2 regions of the Rhodoferax sp. MLSD5-FHT05B10 genome follow, and region 2 is predicted to be linked to the other one. Evidence: riboswitches for the same ligand, from Rfam matches in the RefSeq annotation. Region 2 holds a riboswitch; the other holds the start of a gene.
What was found. Region 2 has a riboswitch for thiamine pyrophosphate ahead of thiC (phosphomethylpyrimidine synthase ThiC). Riboswitches for the same ligand answer to the same signal wherever they lie in the genome.
Positions count from the first base shown of each region.

Region 1 (11,124 bases), on a different contig from region 2:
AAGCCGTGAAGATCGGCATGCTGCACGCGCCCGACATCGTGCAAACAGTGGCCGACGCCATCGACCGCCATGCGCTGCAGACCGTGGTGCTGGACCCGGTGATGGTGGCGACCAGCGGCGCCGTGCTGATCGACAACCCGGCCATTGCCGTGCTGGTGCGCGAACTGTTTCCCCGCGCCACCGTGGTGACGCCGAACCTGGACGAAGCCGCCCTGCTGGTCGGCCGGCCACTGGTCAGCGAGCGCGACATGGAAGCCGCCGCGCACGAACTGCTGGCCATGGGCGCCCGGGCCGTGCTGCTCAAGGGCGGGCATCTGGCGGGCGATGGGGTGAGTGATTTGTTGCTGACGTCCTCCAGTGCGTCGCACTGGATGCGCGCGAGCCGCATCGCCACGAACAACACCCATGGCACGGGTTGCACCTTGTCGTCGGCCATTGCCGCGCATCTGGCCTTGGGGGCATCGCTGCTGGAGGCGGTGCAGGCCGCGCGCGCCTTTGTGCGCGGCGCGCTGGAAGCGGGAGCCGAGGTGCGTACCGGTGGCGGGGGCGGCCCCCTGAACCACGGCTACGCGCCGGTCGCCATGCGGCTTAAGCCGCTGCGTTGACACCTTCCGGGGTCGCCTGCCCGCGCGTGAGCCGTGCCAGCACCCAGGTCAGTACCAGGGTCGGCAAGGCGGAGCCCCAATCGGGCGCGAATTGGGCGCACAGGTGGTAGCAGGCAATGCCCAGCAGCCAGATGGCCACGGCACTGGCGTTCACCTTGCGGGCGCTGACCAGCGCCACCACGTTGGGCTGGCCCGCTAGGCGCGCCAGAATCACGCCGTAGAGCGGCACGAACACCGAACTCAGCATCAGCAAGAAGGGCTCCAGGCTGTGCATGGGCAGCACCAGCGCTAGGGCGGTGCACAGCACGGCCAGCGCCATGCCCCAGCCGCGCACGCCCCAGCGGGGCTGCAGGCTGTGGCCGGCCACCGCACCCGAGTAGAGGTCGCCGTAGGCGTTGTCCACCTCGTCCACCAGGATCAGCCCCAGTGCAATCAGGCCTCCCTGGGCGAGCAGCAGGGCCGCCACCAGGTCGGTGCTGGGGGTGGTGAGCGCCACCAGAACACCCAGCGCGTAGCACCAGATGTTGGCCACGGCGTAGCCCAACCAGGTGCCGCGCAGCGCACTGCTGCCGCTGCGTCCATGGCGGGCGAAGTCGGCCACCAGCGGCAGCCACGAGACGGGCATGGCCATCACCAGGTCCAGCGCCGACAGAGTGCTCATGCCGCCTTCGCCGGGGCGGTTCCACAACGCGGCCAGCCCCTGGGCGTCGGCCTTGGCCAGGAACTGCCAGCTCAGCCACAGCAGCGACAGCATGACCAGCGGCAGCCCGTAGCGGCCGATGAACTGGCGCACCAGTTTCACCATGGAGCCGGACAGCAGGGCCAGCAGCACCCCGCCCCACAGCACGGTGGCCAGCAGCGGCCAGGTATCGCCGGCAAAGTGGCCGGACTGGCGGGCAATGGCGACCGTGCCGTCCCGCATGATCACCAGTTCGAACGTGGTCCAGCCAATGAGCTGCACGATGTTGAGCAGCACCGGCAGGCGCGCAAAGTGGCTGCCGTAGGTGGCATGCATCAACCCGGCGCTCGACAGGCCGCTGTCGCAGCCGATGCGCGCAGTCCAGGCCAGCAGGCCGGCGCCGAGCACCGAGCCGGCCACGATGACGGCCAGCGCGGCCTGGGCGCCCAGCGCGGGCACCAGGTAGGCGCCAACCTGTATGACCAGCAGGCCCACGCCCAGGCTGAGCCACAAGGCCGCATGGTCGCGCCAGCCAAAGAGCCGGTCGCTGGCGGGTAGGGGGGTGAGGGCGGTGTTGGCGGTGCTGCCGCCGGTATAAGATGGAATGCTCATGGGCCGAATTGCTCAGTAAGGCAGGTCGGCCGGTCGAGAGTGCGGGCAGCGGCGGCTGCGCCGGACTCTGGAACATGCTTCCCTGCGCGAGGATTACCTCTATCAGGTTCAAAGGGACTTTCTCAGTCGCTGCCCCATGCACATTGCACGGAACAGCAACACCCCTAGCGGAGGCGTTCTTGCGAACACCGAATTCGGTTGGTGCGGCTGGCGGGGATCGAACCCACGACCCTTGGCTTCGGAGGCCAATACTCTATCCACTGAGCTACAGCCGCACTCGCTGAAAACAGCGACAGCGCGTATTTTCGCATATCTCCACGCAGGGGCTGTTTTACGGTGCGCACGCCCCGGTCACGCGCCGCCTGCGCAGGCATCCGGGCTCACCGTCATCCAGCGCAGAGATGCTACGGATTTGATAGCTGTCTGCGCAATGATGGCAGGGCGTCTTGGTCTATCGGGCTGGATTTTTGACGACCTCTGTGGCACGGGGCAGCACCGCGTGTCGCGGTCTGTGGCCGGGTTGAGGGGGGATTGGATGACAGCAATATGTCAAAATATGTCAAAATGTGTTTAAATAAATCGAAATTTGCGATCCCCAGACTAGTTGTTGAACACCATGAAAAGTACCGCCAGGAAAGTTGAAAAAACTTTTTGCACCACACGCGAGGCTGGCCAGTTGCTGGGCGTGTCCGTTGGCACGGCGCAGTTGTGGGTGGAAAACGGGCTCCTCAGTGCCTGGAAAACGCCCGGCGGCCACCGCCGTGTGACGCGCGAATCGGTTGAAAAGCTGCTGCGCTCCAAGAGCGAGGCGCCGCCCGCCGCCCCCGCCGCGCGGAGGGAGGTGATCCGGCGCCTGAAGGTGCTGGTGGTGGAGGACGACACCAACCTGCTGCGCCTCTACGAAACCACGTTGGCCCTGTGGCCCATGTCGCCCGAAGTAATCGTGGCCACCAACGGCATCAATGCGCTGTTGCTGATCGAGCGCGAGAACCCCGACCTGCTGATCGTCGATCTCAAGATCCCCGGCATTGACGGATTTGAAATGCTCAAGATCCTGCAAAGCACGCCACGTTACGCACACATGGCCCTGGCGGTGGTCAGCGGGCTGGATGCCGACGAGATTGCGCGCCGGGGTGGCGTGCCGCCGGGCGTCTTTGTGCTGCCCAAGCCGGTTCCGTTCACGCGGCTGCTGGGCATTGCCATGGACATCGAGGAGCGCAAACTTGCCACGGTGGGTGGGGAGGCCGCATGAATCTGGAACTCGACATGCGCCTGGTCGAGCAGATGGTCGAAGGGGTCATCCAGCTCAACCCGGACGGGCTGGTCACCGATTTCAACCGGGCCGCCCGGCCCTGGATCCGCCTGTGCCTGGCGGCAGCGCCCAAACTCCAGCAGCTGATCCGCCAGGTGGCCGACGGCTCGCTCAAGGCCCCGGTGGCAGTGGACATAGGCACGCTCCCGGATGCCGGAGCCGTGGCCATTCACCTGTGCAAGCGTGAGCCCAAAGGCTATGTCCTTTTTGTCACGCCGGTGCAACCGTCGGCCGCCCCGCCGGCACTGGAGGAACGCGACGCCGACTTCTTCCGGTTGCTGGACCAGGAAACGCGCCATGAATTGAGTGTGTTGCGCGACCAGCTTGCCGGCGCGCAACGGGGCGAGCCGGCGCGGGACGATGCCGTGCGGCAGGCCACCGACCGGGTGAGCCGCCTGCTGGTGGCGTTTGACCAGCTGGCCCAGTTGCACCAGATCGACGCCTTCAACCAGGGAGCCCGCCTGTCGCTGCCGACCCTGATTGAAGACGTCTTGCAGGAAATGCCCCGCCAGAAGTGCGATTACCGGGTCCGCACGGAGCCCGCAAGCTCGCCGCAGGCCACCGGCGTGCTGTACGGCGATGCCAACTGGCTCAAGTGCGCGCTGAGAAGCCTTCTGGAGGGCTTGGGGGACAGCGCCCCGCTCCATAGCCAGATTGAATTGCGGGTGCGCCAGAACGGCGGCTATACCGTGTTGAGCAGCCATTTCTTCCACGCCGCGGGAGCCGGCCGGGCGCAGGCCGGTGCGGCAACGGGCGCCAGCACCATCCTGCGGCTGGATGCCGGTATCCGGACGCAGATTTGCCGGCGCATCCTGGAGCTGCACGGCGGGCGCTTGTCCGTCACCCATACCGGCACCGCACTGGAAGGCGGGCAGGGCGAGGGCATCGAGTCGTTCGACCTGGTGTTGCCCATCAGTGCCCCGGGTCAGGCCGGCAGTCTGGCCGCGTGTGCGAATTGCCCGGCGGGCAAGCAGGCCGAAAAGTACGCACAGGACCTCGCGTTTCTCATACCGAACCCACCGGCCAATTCCAATGTATCGGACGCAGAGATGGAGCTGCTGGCGCAGATATCAGCGAGCAGTCCGGCCCCCCAACAGAACCCGAAGAGCTCGACATGAAAAAAATTCTCATCGTGGATGACCACCCGGACATCCGGCGCCTGCTTTCCATCACCCTCAGCCGGGAGTACGACCTGGCCGAAGCCAGTGACGGAACCAGTGCGCTGGAAGCGTGCCGAACCCACCGGCCGCAAGCCGTGCTGCTCGACATCATGATGCCCGGAGAGATCGATGGCCTGCAGGTCCTGCAGGCCGTCCGGGCCGATCCCGAACTCAAGAACACCCTGGTGGCCATCATCACGGCGCGGGGGCAGGCCGCGGACTACCGGCTCGGGCAGGACCTGGGCGCGGACGCATATTTCATCAAGCCATTCAGCCCGCTGCAGGTGGTGAGTTGGCTTCGGGAGAAACTGAAATGACCAGCATTGTTTCACCGCGGCTGGCGTCCGACGCGCAAGCGGCCGCGGCGCCGGTCGTCCACGACGAGTCTTCCCTGCAGCGGCAGCTGGCCCAGTATGCGGAAGACTTCCAGGAGCTTGTCGGGCGCCACCACGACCTGGCGCGCCGCCACGAAAAGCTGAAGGCCTCCCATGCCCAGCTGGCGCAGGCGCGCGAGGTTCTGGGGACCCTGAATCCGACGTCCCACGAACTGTGCCTGGTGATCAACCGCCACGGGGAAATCCTGCACGCCACCGATGCGGCACGCGCCCTGTTCCTGCTGGACAAGGGCACGGTCTGGCAGCTTCAGCAGGTGGTCGCGCCGTTCCACCTGGGACACCTGGAAATCATGCTTTCGGGCCTGGCTGATGGCAGCCACAGCCCGGCCTTTGAACAGGCCCAGTATTTTCTCTATCCGGGTGGCGATCCGGCCAGGGCGCGCCTGTTTGCGGTCAGCTGCCTGTCCCTGCCGGATGGTGACAACACCTGCATGTGCTGGATCCTGCGCGACCTGTCATCGGGCGCGCAGACCGACATGGATACCGATCACATGTTCAAGCTGGTGATGCGGCGGCACCAGGGGGCGCTGGTGACCGACCCGGACGGCCAGATCATTGCGGTCGACGGCGTGTTTGCGGGCCATGCCGGCCGCGCCAGCGAGGAGCTCCTGGGCGTCATGCCCGCCATGTTCCGGGTCGGCCACGAGGACCTGATGGGCCACAGCGCGTTTTGGGACGATCTCAAGTCTCACGGCCACTGGCAGGGAGAAGTCGTGACCGTCGCTCCAAACGGCCAGTCGCTGGGCCAGTGGATGTCGGTTACGGCCATCCGGGACACAGCGGCCCAAACGGTGGCCTACATCGCGTTGCTGTCGGACCAGGACATGATGCTCAGCGCCGAGCGTTCCATGCTGGACGCCGTCTACCACGACACGCTGACCGGTTTGCCCAACCAGGCCCTGTTCCGGGATCTGGTTGAAAGAAAACTGTACGCAGCCAGCCGGACCGGCACGGGCGCCGCTTTGTTGTCCATCGCCCTGGACCGGTTGCAGTGGATCCATGACACGGAAGACCACGGCATGAGCGAAGCCGTTCTGCTGGCCGTGAGTGAGCGCCTGCAGGAGGCCATTCGCGGCTGTGACATCCTGGCCCGCACGGGCCATGACCGGTTCGCCATCCTGCTGGCCGGTCTGGAGCATGAGCCCGACCTGACCCTGATGACCTCCAGGGTCGTCAAGGCACTGTCAACCCCGATCCTGCTCAGGAAACAGAAACTGGTCATGGGCGGCAGTGTGGGCTGCGCCCGGTTTCCGCAGGATGGGAGCGATGCGCCCCAGCTGGTCGAACACGCCGACATGGCCCTGCTGCTGGCACGCAAGGAGGGCGGCAATCGCGTCCACCTGTACAGCGAGAAGGCGTATGTGCAGGGCATAGAACCGCTGCAGACGCCGCAGGCGGGCTTGCGCGGCACCTTGTAGGGCGGATACATACATGGCACCCCCCTGTCCGATTTTCGGCCTTCTGCACGCTCCGCGTGCGGCGGAGGGCATGCGTTGATGTTCGAGGTCAGCCGCACTGCGCTGGTGCTGCTGGTGGCCCTGCCGGTATTCCTGTTGCTGGTGATCGCCGGCGCGCTGTGGTTTCACACCCGGCGCCTGAAGGAGGAGCTGGCGCAGCGCCAACGCATCTCGAACGAATTGCGGATCAGCGAAGAGCGCTGGGAGATTGCCTGCGAGGGCTCCAACGAGGTCATCTGGGACTGGAACGGAGGGGCTGACGACCTCTACATTTCCGCGCGTCTGATGAGCATGCTGGGGTACGAAAGCAGCACCCCCATCGTGTCGTTCAAGCTCTGGGTCAAACTCATACACCCGGACGACGTGGACCGGATCAGCCACCAGTTTCTGCTGCATCTGCGCCGGGAGACGGATTTCTTTCAGACCGAACTGCGGCTGCGTTGCTACGACCACAGTTACCGCTGCTTCCAGATTCGCGGGCGTGCGCGCCACGACCACACGGGCAAGGTCATCCGCATGGCCGGGTCGGCCACCGATATCACGGAACAGCAGTTCATCCGGGCCCAGGTGAAAGACCGCACCGAGCAGCTGGATGCCATTTTTTCCCTGAGCACGGACGCCTTCGTGACCTTTGACCAGCAGTTGCGGGTGAAGTATGTCAATCCGGCGTTCCAGCAGCTCACCGGCATGGCGCCGGAGACGGTCCTGGGGCTGACGGACGAGGCGCTGGGTGAAAAGATCAACGCGCTGTGTGTGTCAACACGACCCTTCCCGGGTATGCAGGCCCTGCGGGCATTGGCCATATCACCCGGCAAGATCGGCGGTGAGCTGATTGAGCTGGTGTTCCCGACTCGATGCATCCTGCACGTCAGCCTGAACACCAACAGCGCGGTCACGGTGTCGCAAATCCTGTATCTGCGCGATGTGACCCATGCGGTCATCGTGGAGGACATGAAATCGGAGTTCCTGTCGACGGCGGCGCACGAACTGCGCACGCCCATGGCCAACATACTGGGTTTTGCCGAGCTGCTGGCGACCCGCGAATTCGAGGAAAGAGAACGCAAGGAGTTCCAGAACATCATTCTGGCCCAGTCCCAGCGGATGGCCACCATCCTGGATGAACTGCTGGACCTGGCCCGCATCGAGGCCCGCAAGGGCAAGGACTTTGTCTTTACCCGCGTGAACCTGAAGTCGCTGGTGCAGGAGATTGCCGACAGTTTCAACCTGCCGGAGGGGCGCTCGGCACCCGTCATTTCCCTGCCCGACCTGTACTGCAAGGCGGACCAGGGCAAGGCGCGGCAAACCATCCTCAACGTGCTCTCCAACGCCTACAAATACTCGCCGACCAGCAGCGCGGTACAGATCTACCAGGCGGAACCGGCGGTCACCAACAACCGTCCGCTGGTGGGCATCGTGATCCGGGACCATGGCATCGGCATCGAGAAGCAGCATCTGCCGCGGGTTTTTGAACGCTTCTACCGGGTGGATACCTCGGGCAGCACGCCGGGCACGGGTCTGGGCATGAGCATTGTCAAGGAGCTCATGGGCAATCTGGGCGGTGAGGTGCTGATCGACAGCACACCGGGAAAAGGAACTTCGGTCACGCTGCTGTTTCCCCTGTACGGCGACAAGGAAATCCGGCAAGCCCTGCCGGCTTAACACACAGGCTGCAAATCTATGGATCTGTTTCCCAATACCAAACCCCAGGCCGTGATGCTGGACAACCCCGGCGCCCGTCTGGCGTGGGTGCCGTCGCTGTTGCGGGACGTGTGTGCCATCTCCGTGGTGCACGATGAAGACCACCTGCTGCAATCGGCGCGCGAGCGACGGCCGCTGGACCTGGTGCTGCTCAGCGCCGACCCGGAGGACGGCAACGCGTGCGAGCTGTGCCGCCAGCTGAAATGTTCGATGACGACCTCGAATATTCCGGTCCTGCTGTTTGGTGGCGGGCGCACCGCCGAGGAGGAACTCCAGGGCTTCCAGAGCGGGGCCAACGAATACATTCCGCTGCCCATCCACCCGGAAATCTTCAAGGCCCGCGTCAAGGTGCAACTGGCCCACCACTCCAGCGTGCACCTGGTGCGCATGATCAACGAGCGGCTGGAGGAAGTGGTCGACCACCGGTCGGAGGAAATTGCCATCACCCAGCACGCCACCATGCTGGCGATGACCTCGCTGGCCCAGACGCGCGACTTCGAAACCGGCAACCACATCCGCCGCACGCAGCAGTATGTGCGCGCCCTGGGGGTGCACCTGAAGAGTCACCCGCGGTTTTCCCGTTTCCTGACGGCGCACAACATCGAGCTGCTGTACAAGTCAGCCCCCCTGCACGACATCGGCAAGGTGGGCATCCCGGACCGCATCCTGCTCAAGCCCGGGCGGTTCGAGCCGGACGAGATGGAAATCATGAAGACGCACACCACGCTGGGGCGCGACGCCATCGAATACGCCGAGAACCTGCTCGGATGCAAGCTGGATTTTTTCTCCATCGCCAAGGAAATTGCCTATTCCCACCAGGAGAAGTGGGACGGCACGGGTTACCCGCAGGGGTTGGCCGGCGAGGCCATCCCGATTTCTGCCCGTCTGATGGCCCTGGCAGATGTCTACGACGCCGTCATCAGCCGGCGCGTGTACAAGAACGGTATGTCCCACGAAAAGGCGGTGGAGATCATCCTGGCGGGCAAGGGGCGGCACTTCGACCCCGACGTGGTGGATGCCTTCCTGGCCATCGCCAACGAGTTCCGCGATATTGCCGAGCGTTTCGCGGACTCCGACCTCGATATCGCCAAGAAGGCGGAGTACATGGCCATGGCCGCGGCTACCTGAGGGCCGGCACGCCCGCCACCTCCACCAGACAGTCGTAAAACGTGGGGCCCTGGCCCATGTCGGTCAGCGCCTGGCTGGTGAGCTGGTTGACATTGGTGCCGGCCAGTCCCAGCTTGCGCCACCATACGCCCAGGCCGTTGACCACGCCGGGGCGGGCGCGTGCGGACACCACGGCCTTGCAGCGGTACTCGCCGCGCCGGTTGAATACCCGCACCACGTCGCCGGACTGGATGGCCCGGACCTGGGCGTCGCTGGCGTGCATCTCCAGGATGGGCTCACCCTCGCTCTCCTGCAGACTCGCCACGTTGACAAAGCTGGAGTTGAGGAAGTTGCGCGCCGGTGGCGAGATCATGGCCAGCGGGTACGCGGCCGACGTGCCAGCGGCTTCATGGTTGGGGACATAGCTGGGCAGGGCGTCGAGCCCCTGGGCCTGCAGGCGCGTGCTGAAAAATTCGCAACGCCCTGACGGAGTAGGAAAGCCGCCCTGTGCGAACGGCGCTTCGGGCAGGGACTGGGGGGCAAAGCCCTGGCGCAGCAAAAGTTCAAAGTCGACCGACGCGCCAAATGCGGCGCGGCATAGAGCTTCGTCCGTTTCCGCAAAGCAGGGGTCGGTCAGCCCCATGTGGGCGGCCAGTTCCCGAAAGATCTGCGTGTTGGGCTTGGCCTCGCCCCGCGGAGCGATGGCCGGGCGGTTCAGCAGTACATCGGTGTGGCCGTAACTGGTGTGGATGTCCCAGTGCTCCAGCTGGGTGGTGGCGGGCAGGATGTAGTCGGCGTAGTCGGCCGTATCGGTCTGGAAGTGTTCCAGCACCACAGTGAACAGGTCTTCGCGGGCGAAGCCGGCGGCCACCTTGGCGGATTCGGGCGCCACGGCCACCGGGTTGCTGTCGTACACCACCAGGGCCTCAATGGCCGGTCCCCAAGCGGGGGAGGCCGGGCGCAGCAGATCGTCGCCGATGGTGACCATGTTGACAGTGCGCGGCATGCGCCCGGCCAGCAGGTCCGGACGCTGCAGCGCCGTCTTGTCGGGTGCGAAACTGCCGGAGCTCGACAGCAGGAGTCCACCAGCACGGTGGCGCCAGGCGCCGATCAGGGCCGGCAGGCAGGCCACGGCACGGACTGCGTTGCCCCCGCCGTGCACGCGTTGCATGCCGTAGTTCAGGCGGATGGCGGCGGGCTCCCCGCGCTGCTGGCAGGCGCCGTAGTCCCGTGCCAGCGAGGTGATCTGTTCCACGGAAATGCCGCACACGGCGGCGGCACGGGCGGGAGGCCACTGCAGTGCGTGCTCCCGCAGGGCGTCCCAGCCCAGGGTGTGGCGCTCCAGGTAATCGTGGTCGAGCCAGTCGTGCACGATGAGCTCGTGCATCACCGCCAGGGCCAGTGCGGCGTCGGTGCCGGGCAGCAGCGCAATGTGCTCATGGCACTTGTCGGCCGTCTCCGATTTGCGCGGGTCGATGCAGATCAGCTTGGCGCCGTTGCGCTTGGCAAGCTGGGCGTAGCGCCAGAAATGCAGGTTGCTGGTGATGGAGTTGCTGCCCCAGATCAGGATGAGCTTGGCTTCGGCAAAGAATTCCACCCGCATGCCCACCTTGCCGCCCAGGGTCTGGGCGAGCCCCTCGCCGCCGGCGGTGGCGCAGATGGAGCGGTGGAGAAAAGACGCCCCCAGCGCGTGGAAGAAACGCGAGGCCATGCTCTCGCTCTGCACCAGTCCCATGGTGCCGGCGTAGCTGTAGGGCTGGATGGCCTGCGCGGCGTCCGGACCCCGGGCGGCAATGGCGCCCAGCCGGCGGGCGATGTCGGTCAGCGCCGCTTCCCAACTGACGCGCTCGAACTGCCCCGACCCCTTGGGGCCCGTGCGCTTGAGGGGGTGCAGGACGCGCTCAGGATGGTAGGTGCGCTCGGGGTAGCGTGACACCTTGGTGCACAGCACGCCACCGGTGTGGGGGTGGGCCGGATTGCCGGCGACCCGGATGGCGACGCCGTCCTGCACAGTGGTCACCAGCGAGCAGGTGTCGGGGCAATCGTGGGGGCAGGCACCCAGGACCTCCCGGGGGGCTCCAGACGCTGAAGTCGGGTTT
Region 1 is NZ_JBXAFT010000004.1:319,153-330,276, reverse strand. Features, by position in the region: gene thiD (bifunctional hydroxymethylpyrimidine kinase/phosphomethylpyrimidine kinase) at 1-605, shown strand, start outside; gene AC1Q5W_RS08750 (purine-cytosine permease family protein) at 589-1,896, opposite strand; TPP riboswitch at 1,959-2,072, opposite strand; tRNA gene AC1Q5W_RS08745 (tRNA-Arg) at 2,096-2,171, opposite strand; gene AC1Q5W_RS08740 (response regulator) at 2,513-3,148, shown strand; gene AC1Q5W_RS08735 (ATP-binding protein) at 3,145-4,326, shown strand; gene AC1Q5W_RS08730 (response regulator transcription factor) at 4,323-4,685, shown strand; gene AC1Q5W_RS08725 (diguanylate cyclase domain-containing protein) at 4,682-6,181, shown strand; gene AC1Q5W_RS08720 (sensor histidine kinase) at 6,260-7,879, shown strand; gene AC1Q5W_RS08715 (HD domain-containing phosphohydrolase) at 7,898-9,046, shown strand; gene AC1Q5W_RS08710 (molybdopterin-containing oxidoreductase family protein) at 9,039-11,124, opposite strand, start outside.
Region 1: linked by a shared signal. The riboswitch ahead of AC1Q5W_RS08750 (purine-cytosine permease family protein) and the one ahead of thiC (phosphomethylpyrimidine synthase ThiC) in region 2 are both predicted to bind thiamine pyrophosphate.

Region 2 (11,124 bases):
TGGGCCGCGCGCATGGAAGCCGAGCGCCCGGGGTTCTTCACCGGGCTGAAGGCCCAGCAGAATCCCCGCTACATGTGGATTGGCTGCTCCGACAGCCGGGTGCCGGCCAACCAGATCACCGGGCTGGAGCCCGGCGAGATCTTCGTGCACCGCAACGTGGCCAACGTGGTGGTGCACTCCGACCTCAACGCCCTGTCCACCATCCAGTTCGCCGTGGAGCGGCTCAAGGTGGAGCACATCATGGTGGTGGGGCACTACGGTTGTTCCGGTGTCAAGGCCTCGCTGGAAGGCGCACGCATTGGCCTGGCCGACAACTGGTTGCGCCACGTGCAGGACGTGCGCGACCGCCACCGCGACATTCTCGACGTGATTCCCGAGCACGGCCGCGCCGACGCGCTGTGCGAGCTCAACGCCATCGAGCAGGTTGTCAACGTGGCGCTCAGCACGGTGATGCAGGACGCCTGGGCCCGGGGCCAGAACGTGACCCTGCACGGTTGGGTGTACGGCATACACGACGGCTTGTTGCAGGACTTGCACATGACCGTCACCCGCACGGACGACCTGGAAACTCTGTACCGCCAGGCCATCTCGGGAGTCCGGCTGTTGCCGCGGCATGCCGTAAATTAACAGTAAAAACAGGCCCCGGCCACCGGTCTGCTTGCGCAGACAGCTATAAAAACAATAGCGAAAGCTGAGAGATATGTTTCCTACCCGCCTGGACTCCTCGGTTGCCTACGACATCGCCAAGGCGATGCTCGACGGCTTCAACCGCCACTACCGCCTGTTCCGCACCGAATCGGCGCGCGCCAAGCACCGGTTCGAGACGGCCGACTGGCACGGCCAGCAGCGGGCCCAGCGCGAGCGCATCGAGTTCTACGACCTGCGCGTCAAGGAATGCTCCCGGCGGCTGGAGCGCGAGTTCAAGGCGGGCGAGCAGCCCATGGACGTGTGGCACCAGGTCAAGCTGCACTACATCGGGCTGCTGGTGGACCACCACCAGCCCGAGCTGGCCGAGACCTTCTTCAATTCGGTCACCACCAAGATCCTGCACCGCAGCTATTTCCAGAACGATTTCATCTTCGTGCGCCCGGCCATCAGCACCGAGTACATCGAAAACGGCGAGCCTGAATCCCGCCCCACCTACCGCTCCTACTACCCCACCCGGGAAACCATGCACGCGGTGCTGACGCGTATGGTGACCGATTTCGACCTGCGCCGCGACTTCGACAACCTGGAGCGCTACATCACCCTGGTGCAGGCAGCCATGGAGGCGCGGCTGGGCCACGTCAAGCTGCGCGCCAACTTCCAGATCCAGGTGCTGACCGGCCTGTTCTTTCGCAACAAGGGCTGCTACATCGTCGGCAAGCTGATCAACGGCTTCAACGAGTTCTCGTTCACCCTGCCGGTGCTGCACAATCGTTCGGGCAAGCTGGTCATCGACACGGCGCTGTTCGGCGAAGACGACCTGCTCATGCTGTTCAGTTTTGCCCGGGCCTATTTCATGGTGGACATGGAAATCCCGTCGGCCTACGTGCAGTTCCTGCGCAGCATGATGCCCAGGAAACCGCGCAACGAAATCTACAACGCACTGGGGCTGGCCAAGCAGGGCAAGACGCTGTTCTACCGCGACTTCCTGCACCACCAGCGCCACTCGTCCGACAAGTTCCGCATTGCCCCCGGCATCAAGGGCATGGTCATGCTGGTGTTCGACCTGCCTTCGTTCCCCTATGTGTTCAAGGTCATCAAGGACTACTACCCGCCGCAGAAGGACACCACCCGCGAGCAGATCGCCGGCAAGTACCTGCTGGTCAAGCAGCACGACCGGGTCGGGCGCATGGCCGACACGCTGGAGTACAGCGAGGTCGCGTTCCCGCGTGACCGCTTCGACGACGAGCTGATCGCCGAAATCGAGAAGTTCGCGCCCAGCCAGCTGGAAATCAGCGACCGCGATGGCGATGGCAAGGTCGAAGTCATCATCAAGCACGTCTACATCGAGCGGCGCATGATTCCGCTCAACATCTACCTGCAAGAGGCCTTTGACGCCGGCGCGGCCGACCCCAACAACCACAGTCCGGCCGCCGAGAGCGCGCGACAGCAGATGGAGCGTGGCGTGGTGGAGTACGGCAACGCGATCAAGGACCTGGTGGCTGCCAACATCTTCCCCGGCGACATGCTGTGGAAGAACTTCGGCATCACGCGCCACGGCAAGGTGGTGTTCTACGACTACGACGAGATCGAGTACATCACCGACTGCAACTTTCGCCGCGTGCCCGCGCCGCGCAACGAGGAAGACGAAATGTCGGGCGAAATCTGGTACCACGTGGGCCCCAAGGACGTGTTCCCGGAAACCTTCGGCCCCTTCCTGCTGGGCAACCCGGCCGTGCGCGACGTGTTCATGAAGCACCACGCCGACCTGCTCGACGTGGACTTCTGGCAAGCCCACAAGGACCGCATCCTGGCGGGCCATGTGCACGATGTGTTTCCATACGATCGGGAGCGGCGGTTCAAGCACCTGCGTCCCGAGGTACCGGTGGCCTAGGTTTGGCGGCGGTGGCTGTTTGGCGTACACTCAGCCCCGCCCGGGGTGCGCAGTGGTTGCGCTGAGATGGATGCCAAACCCGTGAACTTGATCTGGTTCATACCAGCGTAAGAAGTGCAGTGCTGCCAAGGCCCTCGGGCCGTTCGGGCAGCGTCTTTTTCGGGTTTGCGGGGCTGGTGTTGGTCTTGTCTTCGGGTTGCAACCAGGAGATGCCACCATGAATGCACCCGACAAGCTAGCCCAGTTCATTCGCCTCACCCGCGAACCGCTTCCCGCTTCCACCAAACGCTACCTGCAAGGCAGCCGGCCTGACATCCAGGTGCCGCTGCGCGAAATTCTGCAGAGCAACGGCGAAGCCGTCACGGTGTACGACACCTCCGGCCCCTACACCGACCCCGCCGCTACCATCGACGTCCGCCAGGGCCTGCCCTTGGTGCGCCAGGGCTGGATTACCGACCGGGGCGATACCGAAGCCTACGAAGGCCGCAAGCCCTTTGCCCTGGACGATGGACTGAAGAACGGTGAGACCGATGCCCTGGCCGCCCTGCGCGCCCAGGCCGCCGGCCTGCAACGCCAGCCGCGCCGCGCCAAGCCGGGCGCGAACGTGAGCCAGATGCACTACGCCAAAAAGGGCATCATCACCCCCGAGATGGAGTACGTGGCCCTGCGCGAGAACCAGAACCTGGAATGGGCCGCGCAGTACCTGGGCAACGCCGAGCGCGAAGCGCGTCTGGCGGGCAACAGCTTTGGTGCCAGCATTCCGCGTGTGATGACGCCCGAGTTCGTGCGCGACGAGGTGGCCCGTGGCCGCGCCATCATCCCGGCCAACATCAACCACACCGAGCTGGAGCCCATGGCCATCGGCCGCAACTTCCTGGTAAAGATCAACGCCAACATCGGCAACTCGGCGGTGACGTCGAGCATCGAAGAGGAAGTCGAAAAGCTGGTGTGGTCCATCCGCTGGGGCGCCGACACGGTGATGGACCTGTCCACCGGCAAGAACATCCACACCACGCGCGACTGGATCGTGCGCAACTCGCCGGTGCCCATCGGCACCGTACCCATCTACCAGGCGCTGGAAAAGGTGGGTGGCATTGCCGAAGACCTGACCTGGGAAATCTTCCGCGACACGCTGATCGAACAAGCCGAACAGGGCGTGGACTACTTCACGGTGCACGCCGGCGTGCGCCTGCCCTTCATCCACCTCACGGCCAACCGCATGACCGGCATCGTCTCGCGCGGCGGCTCCATCATGGCCAAGTGGTGCATTGCGCACCACAAAGAGAACTTCCTGTACACGCACTTCGACGAGATGACGGAGATCATGCGTGCCTACGACGTCAGCTACTCGCTGGGCGACGGCCTGCGCCCCGGCTCCAGCGCCGATGCCAACGACGAAGCCCAGTTTGCCGAGCTGCGCACCCTGGGCGAACTCACGCACAAGGCCTGGCAGCAGGACGTGCAGGTGATGATCGAGGGCCCCGGCCACGTGCCCATGCACATGGTGCAGGCCAACATGACTGAGCAGCTCAAGCACTGCGGCGAAGCCCCGTTCTACACTCTGGGCCCGCTGACCACCGACATCGCGCCCGGCTACGACCACATCACCAGCGGCATCGGCGCGGCCATGATCGGCTGGTTCGGCACCGCCATGCTGTGCTACGTCACGCCCAAGGAGCATCTGGGCCTGCCGGACCGCGAGGACGTGAAGGTGGGCATCATCACCTACAAGATTGCCGCCCACGTGGCCGACGTGGCCAAGGGCCACCCCGGCGTGCGGGCACGTGACGATGCCTTGAGCAAGGCGCGCTTCGAGTTCCGCTGGATGGACCAGTTCAACCTCTCGCTGGACCCGGACACCGCCCGCAACTTCCACGACGAAACCCTGCCCAAGGATTCGAGCAAGGTGGCGCATTTCTGCTCCATGTGCGGCCCAAAGTTCTGCTCCATGAAGATCACGCAGGAAGTGCGCGAGTACGCCAAGACCAAGGGGGTGAGTGACGAGCAAGCCTTGGCTGACGGCATGCAGACCCAGTCCGAGGCCTTCAAGGCCGCGGGTGGCGAAATCTACATTCCCATCAACAAGGCCTGAGCCGCGCGCCAGGAAACAGGAGAACCGTGATGCGTATAGCAATTGCAGGCGCAGGCCTGTTGGGACGCCTGCTGGCGCTGGAACTCAGTGGCAAGGGGCACCAGGTCGAGGTGTTTGATGCCGCACGCGACGCCGGACCGCGTGAAACCTCGGGCACCGAGGGTGCGGCCTGGACGGCCGCCGGCATGCTCAGCCCCGTGGCCGAGCTGGACCGGGGCAACGACGACGTGTTCCGCCTCGGACTGCGCTCCTGTGCGCTGTGGCCCGGCATTGCACAGGCCATCGGCATGCCCGGCGTCTGCCATTTCGATGGCAGCCTGCTGGTGGCGCACCGTGCCGACGCGGGCGCTGCCCAGCGCCTGGTGGGCCTGCTGCAGGCCAAGGCCGATGCGGGCTACCAGCCCGAAGCCCTATCGGTGGACGCCCTGGCGGCCCTGGAGGGCAGCGTGCATGGTCCGTCCCTGGCTTGGCTGCTGCCCTGTGAAGGCTACGTAGAGGTGCACAACACGCTGCACGCGCTGCATGCCCAGGGCGAGCGCCAGGGGGTGCGCTGGCATTGGGACTGCCCGGTGCAGCGCGCGGATGGCGGTGTGCTGGAGGTGGGCCGCGCCGGGGAGGCCGAAGTGCGGCGCTTTGACCACGTGTTCGACGTGCGCGGCGTGGGCGCCCGGCCGCAGTTGCCGGTGCGCGGCGTGCGCGGCGAAATCTTCCTGCTGCACGCGCCGGAGGTTTCCCTCTCGCGCCCCTTGCGCCTGATGCACCCGCGCCACAGCGTGTACATCGTGCCGCGCCCGGACCGCTACTTTGTGGTGGGTGCCAGCGAGATCGAGAGCGAAGACCGCTCCAGCGTCTCGCTGCGCAGCACGCTGGAACTGCTCAGTGCCGCGCACAGTGCCATTCCCGCGCTGGCCGAGGCACGCGTCATCCACACCGAGAGCAACTTGCGCCCGGCGCTGCCCGACAACCTGCCGCTGCTGGAGCAGGGCGCCGGCTGCACCCGCATCAACGGCCTGTACCGCCATGGCTGGCTGCTGGCGCCCGCGCTGGTGGAGCAGGCGGTGCAGGGGCTTGCCGCATGACGACCACGCAGCCCCTGCCGCCCACCGTGCGCGTCGTGGTGAACGGCACGCCCCAGTCCACCACGGCTGCCACCCTGCACGACTGGGTGCAGGCCCAAGGGGTCGCGCCCGATGCGCTGGCCACCGCGGTCAACGGCAACTTCGTCCCCCGGACCCAGCGGGCGCAATGCCCGCTGGCCGAGGGCGACACCATCCTGACTTTTCAACCCATTCAGGGAGGCTAGACCCATGACAACGACAGCACCCAAAGACTGGGAGGCCGGGCGTTTTTCGCAGGTAAAGGAGGAGCCCGCGCAGCGGGCGGGGGACACGGAGCAAAACGCCCGGCTTCCCAGGCTCGCTCCGCAAGAATGGCAAATCGGCGGCCGCACCCTCACCAGCCGCTTCTTCCTTGGCACTGCAGGCTACCCTTCGCCGCAGATACTGCAGGAGGCCATTGCGGCCAGCGGCGCCCAGGTCGTCACCGTGGGGCTGCGACGCCAGCTGGCCCATGGCACCCAGGCGGGGGATTTTTTTGCCTTGGTCAAGGTCAGCGGCGCCCACCTGCTGCCCAATACCGCTGGCTGCCACACCGCGCGCGAAGCCATCACCCTGGCGCACATGGCGCGCGAGCTGTTCGGCACGCCCTGGATCAAGCTCGAAGTCATCGGCGACGCCCACACCCTGCAGCCCGACCCGTTCGAGCTGGTGCAGGCCGCCGCCCAATTGGTCAAGGACGGCTTTGAAGTATTCCCCTACTGCCTGGACGACCTGGTGAGCTGCCAGCGCCTGCTGGACGTGGGCTGCACCGTTCTCATGCCCTGGGGCGCACCCATTGGCTCCGGCCAAGGCCTGGTCAACCCCGGCGCCCTGCGCACCCTGCGCGCGCGCCTGCCCGGCGTACCGCTGATTGTGGACGCCGGCATCGGCCGTCCGTCGGACGCGGTGCAGGCCCTGGAGCTGGGGCTGGACGGCGTGCTGCTGAACACCGCCGTGGCCCAGGCCGTGGACCCGGTGCGCATGGCACGCGCCTTCCGGCTGGGCATCGAGGCCGGGCGTCTGGCGTTTGAGGCGGGCGTCATGCCCAAGCAGGACATGGCCGTGGCCTCGACCCCGGTGGCGGGTTACCCCATTTTGCTGTGAACGCCATGGCATCGCACGACACGTTCCCACAGGAGCAGGCGGCGGTCGCTGCCCTGCAGGCCGCAGGCTATGGTGCGGCCGATGCCCGGGTGCTGGCGCACCTGGAGGCCACGGGCCGCTTCCCCGCGCAAGCCGGCCAGCGCAGTGCGGCGTTTGCGCCGCTGCAGCATCCCGCACTGGGGGTGTACGCGGTGGTGGACAGTGCCGCCTGGGTGGGCCGGGTGCTGGCGGCGGGCATCCGCACCGTGCAGCTGCGCATCAAGGACCCGCTGGCCCCCACGCTGGCCGCGCAGGTGGAGCAGGCCATTGCCCTGGCACGCGCCACACCCGGCGCGCAGCTGTTCATCAACGACCACTGGCAACTGGCCCTGCAGCTGGGCGCCTATGGCGTGCACCTGGGGCAGGAAGACCTGGACGCCGTGGACCTGGACGCCCTGTGCCAGGCGGGTGTGCGCCTGGGCCTCAGCACCCACAGCTACGCGGAGGTCGCGCGGGCGGTGGCGGTGCGGCCGTCCTACATTGCCTGTGGCCCCGTGTTTGCCACGCAGTCCAAGGACATGCCCTGGATACCGCAGGGGCTGGACAACCTGCGCTACTGGGCCGCGTTGCTGCCGGTGCCGGTGGTGGGTATTGCCGGCATTGGCGTGGGCAACATGGCGCAGGTTGCGGCCCAGGGTGTGGCTGGCGCCGCCGTGATCACTGCAATCATGCAGGCGGCGAACCCGGAACAGGCCTGCCGGGACCTGATGGCTGCGTTCGCGCGCGGGCAGGGCGCGCGGGTGAGCGGGGTGCCGCTGCGGGCCCGCCCCACTCTGTAGGGGAGCCTGCGCCGGCACCGGCTAAGCGCCGTTCATGATGCGGGTCAGGGCCGCCCCGTAGACGTGGGCTTTCTTGTTGGCCGGGTTCAGCTGGCGCACCCGGTCCAGCAAGTCCCGGGCCTCCTGGGCCAGCTGGGCGTCCTTGCCGGTCTGTTTCATCAGACCCAGCAGCAGCCCGCACAGGTTGACCAGAATCACCTCGCTGTTGGGCAGCTTCTGGGCCGCTCCGCGCAGCAGGTCGGCGCCGCCCTGGAAGTCGCCGCGCTTGGCCAGCTCCACGCCCTCGTTGTTGATGGACACCACCTCTTCCCGCGAGGCCTGGATCAGGGCCTGCCCCTCTTCCTCCAGGTGCTCGCGTTCGAAAACGGCTTCCACGTTGCGGGATAGTTCGGCGTTCTCGTGGTTGTTCTTCACCACCTCGCGCAGCAACCCGCAGGCCTGGTCTTTGCGCCCCAGGGTGAAGAGGGATTTCGCCATTTCCAGCGTCACGTCGGCGTTGACCTTGCCGCCGAGCTGCTCCAGCTGCTGCTCGGCAGCGGCCATGGCGGCCTGGGCCTTCTCCGGCTGCTTGAGCTTGCAGTACACCGCGCACTCGGCGGCGGCCGTCTGGATGGCAGCCTCCGGGTCGTTCTTGAATTCCTTCTTGCTTTGCTCCAGGACCTTCAGGGCCTCGCCGGGCGTGTTGACGTCGGTGTACACGCGGGCCAGACCCGTGTAGACCGCCGCGCTCTTGTGCGGCGAGAACTGGCTGATCTTGATGGTTTTCTCGAACGCGGCCTGCGCAATGTCCAGCGCGCCGTTGCGGTAGGCGGTCTCGCCCAGCAGCTTCTGCCGGGTGGGGGAGTTGGGCGACATGCGTGCGGCATTGAGCAGCACCTGCTGCGCCCGGTCCAGGTCGCCGAGCATGTTGCAGGTCCTGGCCAGCCAGTCCGATGCCTCCATGTACATGGGGCTTTCCTGCAGCACCTGTTCCAGCACTTCCTTGGCGCCCGCGTAGTCCTGGGTGTGGAACAGGATCTTGGCCAGGCCCGTCTTGGCCCAGGGAACGCTGCGCGCCGCCAGGACCGATTCGAACAGGGCCCGGGCCGCCTCGTAGTCGCCCAGGGTCAGCAGCAAATCGCTCTTGATGCGCAGGATTTCCTGTGGATTGAGCACCTTTTTCTGGAGCTGCTGGTCGCATTGCGCGATGGCCTGGGGGTAGTCCCCGGCCTTGATGGCCGCCTCGATGGGCCCCAGCGACTGCTTGCGTGCAATCAGCTTTTCCAGGCGGCTTTCCAGCAGCACCTGGTTGATGGGCTTGAGCAGGTAGTCGTCGGGCTTGATCTCCGCGGCGCCCATGACCATGTCGTGGGTTTTTTCGGCGGTGACCATGATCCAGATGGTGGACACGCCCACGTAGTTGCGCAGCTTGGCTTCCTCCAGCAACTGCTGTCCGTTGGGGCCGGCGCCCAGGTTGTGGTCGCAGATGACAATGTCGTAAGCGGCGTTGCTGAGCTGGCTGATGGCTTCCTTGCTGTTGCCGGCAGCGTCGATCCGGGTCACCCCCATGGCCTTGACGAAGTCGCGCAGCATGGTGCGCATGCCCTGGTAATCGTCAATGATCAGGATGGAGGCTTGCTTGAGGGACGTACTCATCGTCTGGAACTTTCGCTGGATGGGATCAGGGCAGGCGCACGACAAAGCAGCCGCCGCCATAGGCGCCGCCGTTTTCGATGGTCAGCGTCCCCTGGCGGTCGCCGTTCTTGTGCAGGCGGGCCACCTGGGAGGAAAAGTAGAAACCCAGGCCCGTGCTGCCGCTGGAAAAGCTGACGCCCTTGTTGGACGCCACGCCGTCGTTGCGCAGCATGTTCGGGGGGTAGCCCCGGCCGTCGTCTTCCACGCGCAGCTCCAGGAAACCGTCGTCCACGCGAGCCACCACGCGGATCCTGTCCTTGGTGTAGTTGTATGCGTTGTTCAGGGCGTTGATCAGCACGCCGGTCACCAGGTCGCGATCGAAGTACCAGTAGCAGTCGGGGTCGCATTCCACCGTGATCGCGATGCCCCGGAATTCCATGATGGTCTTGTCTTGCAGCAGGGCTTCCTGGATCACCTCCGCCACCGACTGCTCGCTGATGTCGGTCGGGTAGATGGCCTTGCCCAGCTTGTACAGGCTCAGGAGTTGGACCAGGTTCACGTTCATGCGGTTGGCCTGGTAGATGACGCGCCCCAGGCTGTCGAAGGTGGGGGTGTCGCCACGCTGGCGACACTGCAGGGCAATCTCCTCCAGGGCATTGACCTGGATGTTCAGCGAGTTCTTCATGTCGTGGATGGAAGAAGCGATGAAATCCGTAAAGCTGATGTCGTCCTGCGCCATGTCGGGTGTCTCCAGCGTTGTGTGCGCCCCAAACGTTCGGGGCGCCCATTCTTCAGGCTGCATGGTAAACCGGGCCGGCACCGGATTTTCCCGTCGCGCATCTGTCACAATTGACGTTTACGTAAACGTCAACTACGTACAATCCCGTTTTCATTCATTTCAAGGAATAGAACCATGTCGGATTCCATCGTGATCGTGGGCGCTGCCCGCACCCCCATGGGGGCTTTTCAAGGCGACTTTTCGGCGCTGGCCGCGCATGACCTGGGTGGCGCCGCCATCAAGGCCGCCGTGCAGCGCGCCGGCATCAACCCCGAACTGGTGACCGAGGTCATCTTCGGCAACTGCCTGATGGCCGGCCAGGGCCAGGCCCCGGCACGCCAGGCGGGTTTCAAGGGCGGCCTGCCCAAGAGCGCCGGTGCCGTGACCATGAGCAAGATGTGCGGCTCGGCCATGCGCGCGGCCATGTTCGCCAACGACATGCTGATCGCCGGCAGCCATGAGGTGCTGGTGGCCGGTGGCATGGAGAGCATGACCAACGCCCCCTACCTGCTGCCCAAGGCGCGCGGCGGCTACCGCATCGGCCACGACCGCATTTTTGACCACATGATGTTGGACGGCCTGGAAGACGCCTATGAGGCTGGCCGCTCCATGGGCACCTTCGGCGAAGACTGTGCAGCCAAGTACAGCTTCACCCGCGCCGAGCAGGACGCCTTTGCCACGGCCAGCGTGCAGCGCGCCAAGGCCGCTACCGAATCCGGCGCCTTTGCCGCCGAAATCACGCCCGTCACGGTCAAGGGCCGTGGTGGCGAGGTGGTGGTGTCGATTGACGAAGGCCCCGGCAAGGTCAAGCTCGACAAGATTCCCACGCTCAAGCCCGCCTTCAAGAAGGACGGCACCATCACGGCCGCAAGTAGCTCCAGCATCAACGACGGCGCCGCTGCCCTGGTCATGATGAAGGCCAGCACCGCCGCCAAGCTAGGCTGCAAGCCGCTGGCGCGCATCGTGGCACACGCCACCCATGCGCAGGAACCCGAGTGGTTTGCCACCGCCCCGGTGGGCGCCACGCAAAAGGTGCTGGCCAAGGCCGGCTGGACGGTGGGCGATGTGGACCTGTGGGAAGT
Region 2 is NZ_JBXAFT010000007.1:141,813-152,936, forward strand. Features, by position in the region: gene can (carbonate dehydratase) at 1-627, shown strand, start outside; gene aceK (bifunctional isocitrate dehydrogenase kinase/phosphatase) at 701-2,539, shown strand; TPP riboswitch at 2,571-2,671, shown strand; gene thiC (phosphomethylpyrimidine synthase ThiC) at 2,757-4,631, shown strand; gene AC1Q5W_RS12965 (FAD-dependent oxidoreductase) at 4,661-5,710, shown strand; gene thiS (sulfur carrier protein ThiS) at 5,707-5,934, shown strand; gene AC1Q5W_RS12975 (thiazole synthase) at 5,939-6,832, shown strand; gene thiE (thiamine phosphate synthase) at 6,838-7,650, shown strand; gene AC1Q5W_RS12985 (tetratricopeptide repeat protein) at 7,672-9,285, opposite strand; gene AC1Q5W_RS12990 (sensor histidine kinase) at 9,311-10,066, opposite strand; gene AC1Q5W_RS12995 (acetyl-CoA C-acyltransferase) at 10,178-11,124, shown strand, end outside.